DNA from 2 places in the Tumebacillus sp. BK434 genome. Region 1 is predicted to be linked to the other one. Evidence: a T-box and tRNA genes for the amino acid it is inferred to sense, from the RefSeq annotation. Region 1 holds a T-box; the other holds one or more tRNA genes.
The links. A T-box is a leader RNA that pairs with one kind of tRNA and senses whether it is charged. The one in region 1 lies ahead of EV586_RS04405 (valine--tRNA ligase), so its partner is inferred to be a tRNA-Val.
Positions count from the first base shown of each region.

Region 2: it encodes a tRNA-Val, which carries the amino acid that the T-box ahead of EV586_RS04405 (valine--tRNA ligase) is inferred to sense. The anticodon was not compared.

Region 1 covers NZ_SLXS01000001.1:1,214,551-1,221,975, forward strand. Annotated here, with positions in the region: gene EV586_RS04395 (type IV pilus twitching motility protein PilT) at 1-53, opposite strand, end outside; gene EV586_RS04400 (bifunctional folylpolyglutamate synthase/dihydrofolate synthase) at 137-1,435, opposite strand; gene EV586_RS04405 (valine--tRNA ligase) at 1,451-4,108, opposite strand; T-box leader at 4,162-4,399, opposite strand; gene EV586_RS04410 (hypothetical protein) at 4,463-4,990, opposite strand; gene EV586_RS04415 (ABC transporter ATP-binding protein) at 4,996-5,658, opposite strand; gene EV586_RS04420 (ABC transporter permease) at 5,660-6,871, opposite strand; gene EV586_RS20985 (hypothetical protein) at 6,875-7,018, opposite strand; gene EV586_RS04425 (phosphohexomutase domain-containing protein) at 7,118-7,425, opposite strand, start outside.
Region 2 covers NZ_SLXS01000005.1:23,966-31,390, reverse strand. Annotated here, with positions in the region: gene EV586_RS13840 (metallophosphoesterase family protein) at 1-163, shown strand, start outside; gene EV586_RS13835 (AAA family ATPase) at 160-1,782, shown strand; gene EV586_RS13830 (hypothetical protein) at 1,760-2,017, shown strand; gene EV586_RS13825 (ATP-binding protein) at 2,028-2,699, shown strand; gene speD (adenosylmethionine decarboxylase) at 2,731-3,117, shown strand; tRNA gene EV586_RS13815 (tRNA-Ala) at 3,238-3,312, shown strand; tRNA gene EV586_RS13810 (tRNA-Val) at 3,383-3,458, shown strand; tRNA gene EV586_RS13805 (tRNA-Asp) at 3,467-3,543, shown strand; tRNA gene EV586_RS13800 (tRNA-Phe) at 3,564-3,639, shown strand; tRNA gene EV586_RS13795 (tRNA-Gly) at 3,798-3,872, shown strand; tRNA gene EV586_RS13790 (tRNA-Cys) at 3,890-3,963, shown strand; tRNA gene EV586_RS13785 (tRNA-Val) at 3,967-4,041, shown strand; gene EV586_RS13780 (hypothetical protein) at 4,154-4,348, shown strand; gene EV586_RS13775 (C40 family peptidase) at 4,600-5,328, shown strand; gene EV586_RS13770 (pentapeptide repeat-containing protein) at 5,461-6,066, opposite strand; gene trpB (tryptophan synthase subunit beta) at 6,215-7,375, shown strand.

The sequences.
Region 1 (7,425 bases):
ACGTCAGACGCCAGCAGCTCCAACGCCTTTCGCAACATCGCCTGCATCTTCATTTTAACCACTCCTCCCCGTCTCCGGCCATGAAAGAAGGACCCTGTCTCCAGGGTCCTTGCCGTCATTGTGCATGATTTGCTATTTAATGAAAGAACAGCGCGCGAGCTTCCGAGATCATGTACAGCGAACCGGTGCAAACGATCGCCTCGCCCGTCCCCCGCGCCCGTTCCCCGGCCAGGTTGAACGCCTCTTCCACCGTTTGCGTCAAGGCAACCGGGAGCTGCGGGTCGAGCCGAGCAATCATCTCGGCCATCGCGTCCACCGACGCCGAGCGCGGCATGTCGGCCCGCGTGACGATCACCTGCGAGGCCAGCGGCAAGAGCGGCGCCAGCACTTCCGGGATCGCCTTGTCTGCCATCACGCCGACGATCAGCACCGCCTTCTGCTCCGACATCAACTCCCGAAGCGCTGTCCCCAGCGCCGCTGCGCCTTCCGGGTTGTGTGCGCCGTCGAGCACCGTCAGCGGCTCCTTGGCCACCACTTCCAGACGCCCCGCCCAGACGGTGTCCAATAGCCCCTGGCGGATGCTCGCCTCCGCGACGGGGATGCCAAGTTCACGCAGTTGCAGACAGGCGGCCACCGCCAGCGACGCATTGCAGATCTGATGCGGTCCGAGCAGCTTGATCTGCAGACCGTTCAGTTGGACGCCAAGCCCCTGCCAGTCGAACGTCTGCCCGTCCCAACCGAACGCCGTGCGCTCCGCTGAAAAATCACGGCCGTGCTGCAACAGTTCCGACCTGTTGGCGTCTGCTGTCTCGGCGATCACCGCCAGCGCGGCGCCTTGCGCGGTGGTCAGCACCGGTACGCCGGGCTTGATGATACCCGCTTTTTCGGCCGCGATCTGTTCCAGCGTCTCGCCGAGAATCGCCTGATGGTCCATCCCGACGTTGGTGATCAATGACAGAAGCGGCGTGACCACATTGGTCGAATCCAAGCGCCCGCCTAGCCCCGTCTCCCACACCACCACATCCACCGCCTGCCGCGCGTAGTGCAGGATGGACAACACGCTTAACACCTCAAACTCGGTCGGCCGCCCCGCTTCCGTCGCCGCCACTGCTTCGACGACGGGGCGCAGCTCGCTTGCGATCACTTCCAGCTCGGCATCGGAAATGTTCACACCGCCGACAGTCATTCGGTCATGGAACTGAATCAGATAGGGCGAGGTGTACAGTCCGACTTTGTATCCTTCTGCCTGCAACATCGAGGCGAGATAAGAACAGGTGGAGCCTTTGCCGTTCGTGCCGGCCACATGGACAAATCGGAGACGGTCATGCGGACGGCCCAGCCGGTCGAGCATCGCCACCATGCGCTCCAACCCCGGCTTGATGCCGCCCTTTCCGTCAAAGCGGTCAAAGCTGTGAATCCATTCTATCGCTGACACGTAATTGGTACTCCTTTAGCCGCGCAACTCTGCGATGCGGGCGCGTACTTTTTCGCGCTTCTCTTCGTAGTCGGCCAGTTTGGCCTTTTCCGTTTCGATGACATCGGCCGGCGCTTTCGCCACAAAGCCTTGGTTGTTCAGCTTCTTTTCGATGCGCTCCACTTCGCCGTCCAGCTTCTTCTCTTCCTTCTGCAGACGGGAGATCTCCGCGTCGAGGTCGATGAGACCAGCCAGCGGCATGAACAGCTCCGCACCGGTCACCACGTTGGAAACCGCCTTGTCGGGCGCTGCGATGTTGGTGCCGATCGTCAGCTCATCCGGGTTGCAGAAGCGGCGGATGTACGACTCGCCGCGATTCAAGACCGCTTCGATCTCCGCGTCCTTCGCCTTGATCAGCAAGGTGATCGGGCGGGACGGCGGAACGTTCATCTCGGCGCGGGTGTTGCGAACGGAACGGATCAGGTCGATCAGCAGGTTCATCTCCTGCTCCGCCTGCGTGTCGTTCAGCTCCTCAGCGAAGGACGGGTACGTCGCTTTCATGATCGATTCGCCTTCCGCATGCACCGGCAAGTGCTGCCAGATCTCTTCGGTCAGGTACGGCATGAACGGATGCAGGAGGCGCAGCGACTGGTCGAGCGCGTAGATCAGCACGTTTTTCGTCGTGGTCTTCGCTTCCTCGTCTTCGCCGTTCAGCGGCATCTTCGCCAGCTCAATGTACCAGTCACAGTATTCGTTCCACAGGAACTCGTAGATCGCCGAACCTGCGCCGCCGAAATCGTAGTTTTCCAAGCGCGTGTTCACTTGCTGCACGGCTTCGTTCAGGCGGTGCAAGATCCACTTGTCGGCGGTGCCCAGCTTCGTGGCTCCGGCCAGACCCTGGTAGTGGAAGTCGTCGCCGAGGTTCATCTCGACAAAGCGCGACGCGTTCCAGATCTTGTTCGCAAAGTTTCGCGCCGACTCGACTTTTTCCCAGAAGAAGCGCAGGTCGTTGCCCGGCGATGCGTTGGTCATCAGCATGAAGCGCAGCGCGTCTGCCCCGTATTTTTCAATCACGTCGAGCGGGTCGACGCCGTTGCCGAGCGACTTGGACATCTTGCGCCCTTCGGAGTCGCGGATCAGGCCGTGGATCAGCACATCCTGGAACGGCTTGGTGTCGGTGAACTCCAGCGCCGTGAAGATCATCCGCGCCACCCAGAAGAAGATGATGTCGTAGCCGGTGACCAAAACGTTGCCCGGGTAGTAGCGCTTGAGGTCTTCCGTCTGTTCCGGCCAGCCCATCGTCGAGAACGGCCAGAGGCCGGAGGAGAACCAGGTGTCGAGCACGTCTTCATCTTGACGCAGGCTGTCATGGCTGCACTTGCTGCAAGCGGTCGGCGCTTCCATCGCGACGATCGTCTCACCGCAATGTTCGCAGTACCACGCCGGGATGCGGTGGCCCCACCACAGTTGACGGGAGATGCACCAGTCGCGGATGTTTTCGATCCAGTGCAGGTAGGTGCGCTCGAAGCGGTCCGGCACGAAGCGGACTTTGTCATCCGTCTGCTGCAGATTGATCGCTTCGTCGGCCAGCGGCTGCATTTTGACGAACCACTGGGTGGACAGGAACGGCTCGACCACGGCGCCGGAGCGCTCGGAGTGGCCGACGGAGTGCATGTGCTCTTCGATCTTGAAGAGAACGCCCGTTTCCTGCAGATCGGCCACCAGCTTTTTGCGGGCGTCAAAACGGTCCAGACCTGCGTACGGGCCGGCATTGTCGTTCATCTTGCCGCCTTCGTCCATCACGATGATCTGTTCGAGGTCATGGCGCTGGCCGAGCTCAAAGTCGTTCGGGTCGTGCGCCGGGGTGATCTTGACGCAGCCGGTGCCGAACTCCATATCGACATAATCGTCTGCCACGATCGGGATCTCACGGCCGGTGATCGGATGGTCGAGCATCTTGCCGATCATGTGCTGGTAGCGCTCATCGCTCGGATGCACCGCCACCGCCGTATCGCCGAGCATCGTCTCCGGACGGGTGGTCGCGACAACGATCGAGCCGCTGCCGTCCTTGAGCGGGTAGCGCATGTGGTAGAGCGCGCCTTGCACGTCTTTGTACTCAACTTCGATGTCGGAGAGCGCAGTGCGTGCAGCCGGGTCCCAGTTGATGATGCGTTTGCCGCGGTAGATCAGGCCTTTTTCGTACAGCTTGACGAACACGAGGCGCACCGCCTTGGACAGTCCTTCGTCCATCGTGAAACGCTCGCGGGAGTAGTCGAGCGAGAAGCCCATCTTGCTCCACTGGTTGCGGATGGTGTCGGCGTACTTCCCTTTCCACTCCCACACCTTCTCGAGGAACTTCTCGCGGCCGAGGTCGTAGCGGGACGTGCCCTCTTCGCGGAGCATCCCTTCGACTTTCGCCTGGGTCGCGATGCCTGCGTGGTCGGTGCCCGGCAGCCACAGCGCGTCATAGCCTTGCATGCGCTTGCGGCGGATCAGCACGTCCTGCAAGGTGAAGTCCAGCGCATGGCCCATGTGCAGCACGCCGGTCACGTTCGGCGGCGGGATGACGATCGCATACGGCTCTTTGTCCGCTTCGCTGTTCGCCTTGAACAGGTCCTGCTCGATCCACCATTTGTACAGGCGGTCTTCAACCGCCTTGGGGTCATACACTTTCGGAATGTTTTTCTCTTCCATTCTGATCTGCCTCCACGTTTAAAATAAATAAAAAAAGTCCCTTTCATCCTCGTAAAAAGGACGAAAGAGACGCTGCTTCCGCGGTACCACCTTTAGTTCGCAAGACAAGTGTCCTGCGCGCTCGGGAAGATAACGGATTCACCGGTTCTCCCTACCCGGCGCCCAACGGGCGCGTTCAGGAAAACGACTCCGGGACGACGTTCAGCTTCTTCTGCCCAGGCGGCCTCGCAGCGTGTCAGCCACCCTCTCTGAGAGCTTTCAAAACCTACTCTTTCCCATCAAAGCCAATGCTTGTGTCAAGTTGTTTGATTCATAGTATACAGCAAACAACCTTCTTGTCAAAGCCGAATCGCACTATTTTTTCTTCTTCGTGTTGCGGTAGCGCTTCTTCGTCGCGTGCGGCACGTACGCTTTCTGGCCGCGCGCTTCCCGCAGTTTGGCTGCGGCAGACAGTTTGCCAGTGCCATTGTCCTTGCTCTTGTCCCCGTTTTTCGCCGCCATCTTCGCTTCGACTTCCTTGCGCTTCTTTTCGGTCCACTCGTTGGTTTTCACAAAAACCCAGGAACCGGCCAGCGAAATGATCAGGATCGTGAGCGGCAGGTTGACCATCGCCGTCTTCAGATTCGCCGTCGCCACCGCCGAATCGAGCGTCGCATACTGATAGATGAAGAAGACGACCAGCGAGATCAGCGCCGTAAGCATCGTGACCAAAATCGCGCTGGGCAGCTTCCGGTCTTTGATGCGCGGCACGATGAAAAACGAAGAGAACATCATCGCGATCGGCAACGTCGTAAACAGATACTGATCGCCGAGGAAGACCGGCACGAGACCGGCCAAAATCCCCAGCACCCCGGAAGTAATCAAAAGAAAACGCCAATTCAAAGCTTTCACTCCACCATCACTCCATCCCGAATCTGTACCAGACGATGCGCCCGCCGGGCCATCGCCTTGTCATGCGTGACCATCACCACAGTCTTGCCCGCAGCGTTGGCCGTATGTAATAACTCCATCATCTCCGCTGCCGTCCCGTCGTCGAGCGCCCCGGTCGGCTCATCGGCGAGCAGCAGGCGCGGATCGTTCATCAGCGCCCTGGCCAGCGCCACGCGCCGCTGTTCCCCGCCGCTCAGCGCAAACGAGCGGTCTACGCCCCGCTCGCCGAGGCCGACCAGTGCGAGCAGTTCATCCGCCCGTGCGAGGTCTGCTGAGCTGACAGCGCCGGCCAGCATTTTTGGCAATACTACATTCTCTCGCACATTGAGCGTGGAGACAAGACTGGGAAATTGAAAAACGAACCCGATCTCCTCCGAGCGCAGCTTGGTGCGATCCCGCTCGCGCAAGCCGCTCGTCTCCCGTCCGCCGATCTGCACCGACCCTTTCGTCGGCGAGCTGAGCAGCCCGATGATCGACAACAACGTCGATTTCCCGCTGCCCGAAGGTCCCATCACAGCCAGAAAATCGCCGTCTGCGATCTCCAGATCCACGCCCCGCAGCGCTTTCACGAAGCCTTGCGGACTTTTGTAGGTCTTCTTGACACCTGTCAGCTTCAGCATCCTACTCGCCCTCCCGGATCGCGTCATACGGATTCTGCCGCAAGATCGAGCGGATCGGCACCGCCGCCGCCAGCATGCCGATCAGAGCGGTCAACAGCACCGCGCCGCCCGCCAGCAATAGCGACGGCAGAAATCTGGGAAACAGCAGCGGCAATTGAAACGCTTTGGCGATCACCGCCTGGTTGTCGGCGAGCATCGCCGCGACCAGAAACACGCCGACCGCCCCGCCGGTCACGCTGGCCAAAAGCGATTCGGTCAGCAGCAGCCGGTACACGGCCCACCTGCCGGCGCCGAGCGCCCGGAACATGCCGATCTCGCGCATCCGCTCGTTGACCAGCGCTGAAAACAAGGTCATCCCTTGGATCGCCGCCATCAGGATCACCACGCCGATCATCGAATAGGACAGCAGCCGCAGCGGAAACAGCTGCCGTTCGATCGTTTCGCGCAGCTTGGTGCCTGTCACCGCCGAAGCCTCGGGAATCTGGCGCTCGATCTGCCGCTTGACGAACTCCTCATCGCCCGGCGCCGTCTTGACCAGCACCACCGACACGCTGCCTTTGGGGAATTTCAACCCGTTGCCGCCCGTTTCCCGCAATTCTCTCGCCGCATCGAGCGTCATGTAGATCGTGCGGTCGGCACCCGTCCCGGTCGGGAACAGCACGCGGGCTAGCTGAAACTCGCGCCCAAACAGCTTGAGCGTCTCCCGGTACGCCTTGTACTGCAGGTGATAGATCGCATTTTTCCCGCCGGCGTCGCTGCCGACGATCACCTTTTCGGAGGTCAGGTCGCGCCCCGCCCCGCTGAAATACCCTTTCAAAGTAAAGTCGGTCTCGGGATCGAACGCCACCACGGGGAATTCTCCTTCGACCTGACAGCATGTCCCGGAGAACGTCTCCAGGTACAGCTGCGGCGTCAACGCCTGCACCTCCGGGATGCTCCGCAGTTTGTCGACGACGGAGCCGGGCATATAAAACGGGCTCACTTCACCTGTGATCATCACCTGCTCCGCCACTTTCCCGTAGTTCTTCGGCACGACCATCACGTCTGCGCCGAAGCGGGCTTCGCTTGCGGTCAGGCTGCGGTCGACCGAGATCAGAAAAAAGTAGCTCAGAAACAACATCGCCGCCGTGATCGCCGTCGAGGTGAGCAGAAGCCCGCTGCGCAACGGTTTGCGCCACAGATTACGCCACGCCCATCTGATCCGCTGCAGCATCGCCTACACCTCTTCCGTCTCGTCCTCGACGGAAGGACCGTCATCAAACGGGTCGCTTTTTCGTAAAATGTAGACCGTAATCATTGTACCAAGCAGCAACAGCGCCAACCAGATCAAATTAAAAAAAATCTCCGCCGAACTGAACATTGTGCGTCCCCCGTTCCTCAAGTGTCTTACAGGGTAGTATGGGGAGGAAACGCCAAAAAAATCCAAAGGCGGACGCTGCCGTCGCCTTTGGATCTTCGATTAGCGGTCTTTCGCAGCCGATTTTCCCTGCCCGATCAGCTGTTTCGCCGCCCCGATCAGCTTGTGCAGATCATGGGGGTCTTTCGCTTCGGCGTAGATGCGCAGGAGCGGTTCGGTGCCGCTGGGACGGAACAGAATCCAGCCGTCGTCTTGCAGCCGGTACTTGATGCCGTCGAGCGTCTGTACCGCTTCCACCGCCAGACCGCCAAACGTGCGCGGCTTTTGGCGCAAGGATTTCAGCAGCTGCTCTTTTTTCTTCTGCTCCAGATGCACGTCGACCCGGTCATACGCATGATGTCCAGCCAGAA
Region 2 (7,425 bases), on a different contig from region 1:
GCAAGGCATCAAAGCGGCAGGCGACTACAAAGTGATCGACATCGGCGCGATCATCGACGAGATCGCGTCCCGCGACGGCTTGCAGCCGGATGTGCGCGAAGAGGCGATGAAGCGCATCGCCGCCGCGCAGGAACGCCTGTCGACCGGGGAGAGTGCATCATGAACCTGAAGACGATCCGCAACTTGCGCATCGAGAATTTCCAATCGCACGAACTGACCGAAATGGCGTTCGACGACGGGCTCAACGTCATCGTCGGCGCTTCTGACAACGGCAAATCGGCGGTGATCCGCGCTCTGCGCTGGCTGCTCTACAACGAGCCGCGCGGCTCCGACTTCATGCGCGTCGGCGCCACCCAATGCCGGGTGATGATCGAGCTCGCCGACGGGTCGCGCGTCACCCGCGAGCGCACCCCGTCGAAAAACCGCTACATCGTCATGCAGGCCAGCGGTGAGGAGCAGATCTACGAAGGCTTCGGCAACACGGTGCCCAAAGAGGTCAGCGACTTGACCGGCGTGCGCAAAGTCGCACTCGATGAAGACAACGAGACGCCGCTGCATCTCGGGACGCAGCTCGAACCGCCTTTTTTGCTGTCCGAACCGGGCTCGATCAAAGCGAAAGCGATCGGGCGCTTGAACGGCGTGCACATCATCGACGCCGCCTCCCGCGACACCAATCGCGACCTGACCCGCGCCAATGCGGACGAGCGCGGCTTCCGCGAGCAGCTGACCGAAGTCGAGCAGGAGCTGGAGCAATTTTCCGACCTGCCCTATCTGGAAAACATCCTGCTGCTCGTCGAAGAAAAACAAACTGCGCGCAAAGACCTCTCCGCCCGCCTGCTTCGCCTGCAGGCCCTGGCCAAAAAACGGCAGGCGGTGCAAAGCGACCTGAGCGAGGCTGAACAGGTGCTGGCGCGGACCGCACACCTCGACCTTGCAGCGCTGCAGGCGGAGCGCGCCATCACCTTGCAGAGCAAAGCGTTGCGCCTGCAGCAGGCCCGCAATAAGCGCGACACGGTAGCCGACGGCATCGCCCGCACCGATGTGGTCCTGCAGCGCACGGCTGGGCTCGGGCAGGCGGAGCAAGAGCTTGGCACCAGCGAGACGCTGCTCGCCCGCTTCCACCGCCTGAGCAAGCTTGGCGAATCGCGTGCCCAATTGCACCAGCTGCGGCGGCGTGTCGAGGCGGTTTTGCAGCGGACAGAAGGGCTGGCGGACGCTGAACAGCGCGTGCACCGGCTGGAAGCGTCGAAACACCGCCTGATGAACTTGCACCTCTTGCGCACCAAGCGCTCCGATACCGGGCAGTTGCTCGCCAGGATCGACCGCGTGCTGGAGCTGACCCAGGGCACGCCAGAGCTCGGCGGGCGGCTCGATCTGCTCGATCACAAACGCCTGCAGGCGCAGAAGCTGCGCGACCTCGTCGTGAAAAAAGCAGACCTGTCGCACAAGCTTCAGGCGCTTCAGAACATGCTCGCCGCGCTGGCCAAAACGGAGCGTGCTGAATGGGCGCTGGAGCAGTTGGTGATGCTGACCGGCCGCCAGCAATTGCTGATCAAGATGAACGAAGACCTGTTCGACCTCGGCGACCGGCTGCGCAAAGCGGACCAGTACCTGAAAGCGAACGCGCTGGAGATCACCGAGAAGCTGGCAGAATACAGCGAGGCGCTGAAGCGCTCCGGGTCGTGCCCGGTCTGTTTCGCGCCGATCGATGAACATACGACCGAACGACTGCTTGATGAATTTAAAGGAGGACTCCCCCATGAGCACAGCCATCGATACTAAATTGTCCACATTAAAAGACGGTCTCGCCAAAGCGAAAGACATGCGCTACAAAGCAGAACTGCGCAAAGACGCTCTGCTCAAGCAGCAGGAAGAGATCCTCGAACAGATCCGCGCCGAACAGGTCGACCCGGAGCTCTTGGAGCAGGAGATCGAAAAGTTGGAGCGAGAGATCGCGCAGTTGGCCGACGAAGTGGAATCCCTGATTCCGTGGGATCTGATCAAGAGCCAGGCGTAGGTGAGCGGAGATGACGATCGATACAGCTCAGCACGACAGCGCGATCGCCAAGCTGCGCGATCATTACAACCGCCGCTTGGGTGAGCAGGAAGCGCTGCTGCGCAAAAAGCGGCAAGTGGAAGACAAAGTGACGGAGAAGCGCGCGGAGATCGTCAAGTTGGAAGGGGTCAAGATTCTGCTGCAGGAGTCGAGCGCCTTCGCCCGCGAACAGGCGCGGCGGCAGATCGAGACGATGGTCACCAACGCGCTGCAGTTTATCTTCGGCGATCAGGACATCGAGTTTCGCGTGGAGATCGATGAAGTGCGGGGACGGGCGGAAGGGGAGTTTCTCGTCGTCTCCAAATACGGCGGCGAGATCCCCGTGCAGACGCGCCCGCAGGATGCGCGCGGCGGCGGGGTGGTTGACGTGATCTCGCTGGCGCTGCGCGCGGCGCTCTTGCATGCCAACCGCCCGCGACTTGACGGGCCGATCATCCTCGACGAGCCGGCGAAACACGTGTCGGAAGAATACTCCCGCCAAGTGGCGGAGTTCTTGAAGCAGTTGTCCACCGCGTTCGGGCGGCAGATCATCATGGTCACGCACAACCAGCACTTGGCGAACACGGGGGATACTTCCTACATGGTGGAGATGCGTTCCGGGAAAAGCTATGTACGAGTCTATCAGAGCATAGAACAAGCGTAACTCGCATCTCCAGCGCAAGGAGGCTGAACGCATGGACACGATGGGACGACACGTCATTGCAGAACTGTGGGAATGTGACGGACAGATTCTGAACAACCAGGAAGAAGTCGAACGAATCATGGTGAACGCAGCGCTCGAATCGGGAGCTGAAGTTCGGGAAGTGGTGTTCCACAAGTTCACGCCGCAAGGGGTGAGCGGGGTCGTGGTCATCTCCGAATCGCACCTGACGATTCACTCCTTTCCGGAGCACGGGTATGCGAGCGTCGATGTCTATACTTGCGGCGACCGCATCGACCCGCAGGTGGCGACCGACTATATCACCAAGCGCCTGCGCGCCGGCCGCAAGGAGGAGATCTTCATTCCTCGCGGGGTCGGTTCGTTCGACAATGTGAAGCAAAACGTAGAGATCTTGCGTTAGCTGTACGAAGAACGCGCTAATCACCAGCAAAAGGAGGACTTCTTCGGGAGTTCTCTTTTTTGTTTGGATTTGGCTGTTGCTTTTGTTTTATCAGCGCTATATAATAAGTCTTGTCGCCGCGGGGAATTAGCTCAGTGGTAGAGCACTGCGCTGGCAGCGCAGGGGTCAGGGGTTCAAGTCCCCTATTCTCCACCAAAGATTGTCTCTTGACGCACAGTCGAGAAACTGATAAAGTAGTAGATGTTCCTGCTACTTTATCTATTCTGGAGGTTTAGCTCAGCTGGGAGAGCATCTGCCTTACAAGCAGAGGGTCGGCGGTTCGATCCCGTCAACCTCCACCAACTTCAATGGAGCTGTGGTGTAGTGGCCTAACATGCCCGCCTGTCACGCGGGAGATCGCGGGTTCGAATCCCGTCAGCTCCGCCACTTAAAATGAATAACAACATGGCTCGGTAGCTCAGTCGGTAGAGCAGAGGACTGAAAATCCTCGTGTCGGCGGTTCGATTCCGTCCCGAGCCACCATTTAAGGAAGTTCAGCTAAAAGCGCGACGTCCTGTCGCAACGCCGGACGAAGGTAGCCCCGCTAAGAACGCGACATCCTGTCGCAACGCGGGACGGAGGTAGCCCAGCTAAAAGCGCGACGTCCTGTCGCAACGCTGGACACGGTACATCCTGTACGTGCGGAAGTGGCTCAGGGGTAGAGCATCGCCTTGCCAAGGCGAGGGTCGCGGGTTCGAATCCCGTCTTCCGCTCCATTTTTCATAACCCATACGGTGGCATAGCCAAGTGGTAAGGCGTGGGACTGCAAATCCTTGACCCCCGGTTCAAATCCGGGTGCCACCTCCATATGGAATCGTAGCTCAGAGGGAGAGCACCACCTTGACACGGTGGGGGTCGGAGGTTCGATTCCTCTCGATTCCACCATATGAGAACGCCCGTCATCTTCGGATGACGGGCGTTTTTGCGATTTCGTTAATCTGTAACTTTTTGCCTCATGCTGCGTATTACCATGTAGGAAAGGAAGGAGGGCTACGATTTGGAAATTCAAGTTGGCACACTTGTGATACAACTAATCGGCTTTTTACTTTTGACCGGAATCATCATTGGGGTCGTTTTCCTGCTTGTGAAGATCTTCAAAACGGGCAACAATACTGGCGAGATCGAAAAGCGCCTCGAAGCGATCGAAAGAAAATTAGATCAGACGATCGAAAGAAAAATAGATCAGAAATGAAACAAAACGGTACCCGCCTGCGACTAACTACATAAGCGAAATGTTTCATGAAAGGCCAGCCGGTCGCAATGTGAGAGTGAGAAGGTGTGTTCCGTCGAAAAATCACCAACAATGCCAAGCTGGCCGTTTTGTGAAAAACACAGAGCGCTTCCTTCTGGCCCCCGGAACTTACCGGGGGCTTTTTTCCAGTCATGTGAACTTCCCCTTCTGGTGATCTTAATAGGGTACAAGAGCCGAAGGAGGAATTTCACATGAGATTGTTTGCCAAACGGATGCTCTGCTCCGTCTTACTCGCCGCTTCGCTGATCTGCACCAGCCTGCCTGCCCAAGCGAACCACCAAGTGCCTCAACAGCAGGCCGCAGCCGAAACGTCTGCTGTCCTGCTTCCGACCACGCTGACGCCTGGCCTGCTCAAACAAGGCTACTCCGGTTGGGCGGTGCGGCAGTTGCAGACCAACTTGAAAACGCTTGGCTATTATACACACTGGAAAATCACCGGCTACTACGGCACCGTCACCAAACAGGCGGTGAAAAACTTCCAACTCGCCTACAGCATCCATGCGGACGGCGTGGTCGGACCCGTTACCCAGCGTGAGATCTCGCACGCGATCCTCAAGCGCAAGATGATCGCCGACACCACGCATTACACCGGTGTCAAATACGTCTGGGGCGCCGAATCGCCGTCCAAAGGCTTCGACTGCTCCGGTTTCGTCTATTACATGTTCCGCAAGTTCGGCGTGAACGTCCCGCGCACCACTTCGGCCGGCCTGTATAAATACGGACGCGCGATCAACCGCTGGAAATTGCAGCCTGGCGACCTCGTCTTTTTTGCCCTCGAAGGGAAGCACATCTCGCACGTCGGCTTCTACATGGGCCATAACAAATTCATTTCCGCCACCTCGTCCAAAGGCATCTGGGTCTACTCGATGAGCAACACGTTCTGGGGCCCGCATTTCGTCGGGGCGCGTCGGTATTATTAATCGCATACGTCAGATCCGGAGAGCGTGGGGTTGACCACCGCTCTCTTTTTGCATGGAAGCGCCGTGCGGCCGTGCACCGACAGCGCAGCCAATCAAAAAAGCCCTGACATCAGGGCTATTTGCATGCTTTCTTCAATCCACCTTCGCTCCGTGCGCTCTGGCAAACAGCACCGCTTGCTCCATGTCCAGTTTCGCGCCGCGCACGTCCATGTTTTCAAACGGCACGCCGTCCATCGCCGCCCCGCGAAAATCTGCGCCGCTCAGCTTGGTGTGGGCGAGGTTGGCGCGGCTCAGGTCGGCGTCGCGCAAGTCGGCTTTTTCCAAGCTGCAGCCGTAGAGATCCGCTTCCACGAAGCGCACCCCGCGCAGCTTTTGCCCCTTCAGGTCCTGCGAACGCAGGTTCACGAACGACAGGTCGCCGCCGGCGATCGTCACACCGGTCAATACCGCCTCCACAAAACTCGACCCGGTCAGCTTGCACCCTTTCAGCTCCGTCACAAACAGGTTGGCCGCCTCGAACTGGCAGTTCACAAACGCTGCGTTGTGATGCACCGAGTTGTTCAGCAGCGCCCCGCTGAAATCACAGCCGACAAACTGGCACCCGTGCGTCTGCAGCTCTTTCATCTCCGCATGCCGGAAATCGCAATTCACAAACTTGCAGTCCCGCAGCTCCCCTTCCGTAAAATCCTCGTCGCGCAGGTCCTCACCTTCAAACTCCCGTCCGTTCCACTCGATCATCAGATTTAACCTCCTCCATCTTGATACCTATTCTTGATTATACCAGTTCCAGGAGACCAGATTGAATGCGTTGAAATGCTCTGTTATAATTAACCATAGATGAGAAGTCAGTAAAGTTAGAGTTACATTTTCTGAGGAGGAAGTTGAGATGAGCACAGAGACCACGCAAGGCAGGTTTGGACAATTCGGGGGCAGCTACGTGCCGCCGGAACTGCAGGAAGTTATGGACTACTTGAGCGAGCAATTTTACAAATACAAAGACGACCCGGAATTCAATGAAGAATTCCGTTACTACCTCCGCGAGTATGTCGGGCGGGAGAACCCGCTGACCTTCGCCAAGAACCTGACCGAGAAGCTCGGCGGGGCGAAGATCTATTTGAAGCGGGAAGATCTCAATCACACCGGCGCGCACAAGATCAACAACGTGATGGGGCAGATCCTGCTCGCCAAGCGCATGGGCGCCAAACGGATCATCGCGGAGACCGGCGCCGGTCAGCACGGCGTGGCCACGGCGACCGTCTGCGCGATGTTCGATATGGACTGCACGATCTACATGGGGGCGGAAGACACGCGCCGCCAGTCGTTGAACGTGTTTCGGATGGAACTGCTCGGTGCGAAAGTCGTCGCTGTCGACAAAGGCCAGGGCCGTTTGAAAGACGCGGTCGACGAAGCGCTCGGCGATCTCGTGCAAAATTACCAGAACACCTTTTATCTGCTCGGGTCGGCCGTTGGCCCGCATCCGTTCCCGACGATGGTCAAACATTTCCAAGCGGTGATCTCCGAAGAGTCGAAGCGCCAGATTCTCGAAAAAGAAGGCCGGCTGCCCGACGCGGTGATCGCCTGCGCAGGCGGCGGGTCGAACGCGATCGGCGCGTTTGCCCACTACATCGATGAACCGGGCGTGCGGCTGATCGGCGTGGAGCCGGATCAGGCGCCGACGATGGCAGAAGGCGTTCCGGCTGTCATCCACGGTTTCAAATGCCTCGTCCTGCTCGATGAAGAAGGCAATCCGCGCAAAACGTATTCGATCGCAGCCGGGTTGGATTACCCGGGCATCGGACCGGAACACTCCCACCTGCAGGAGTCGGGCCGCGCCGAGTACGTTGCCGTCAGCAACGACGAAGTGCTGGACGCGTTCCAAGCGCTCTCCCGCACCGAAGGCATCATCCCGGCCTTGGAAAGCTCCCATGCGGTCGCGCATGCGATGAAGCTCGCCCCGCAGATGTCCCGCGATCAGATCATCATCATCAACATTTCCGGCCGTGGCGATAAAGATGTGGAGCAAGTGTTCCACATGTTGACAAAATAAATGTTCCAGCCCCTCTTCGGAGGGGCTTTTTTTAAAGAAAATCTAAAGAT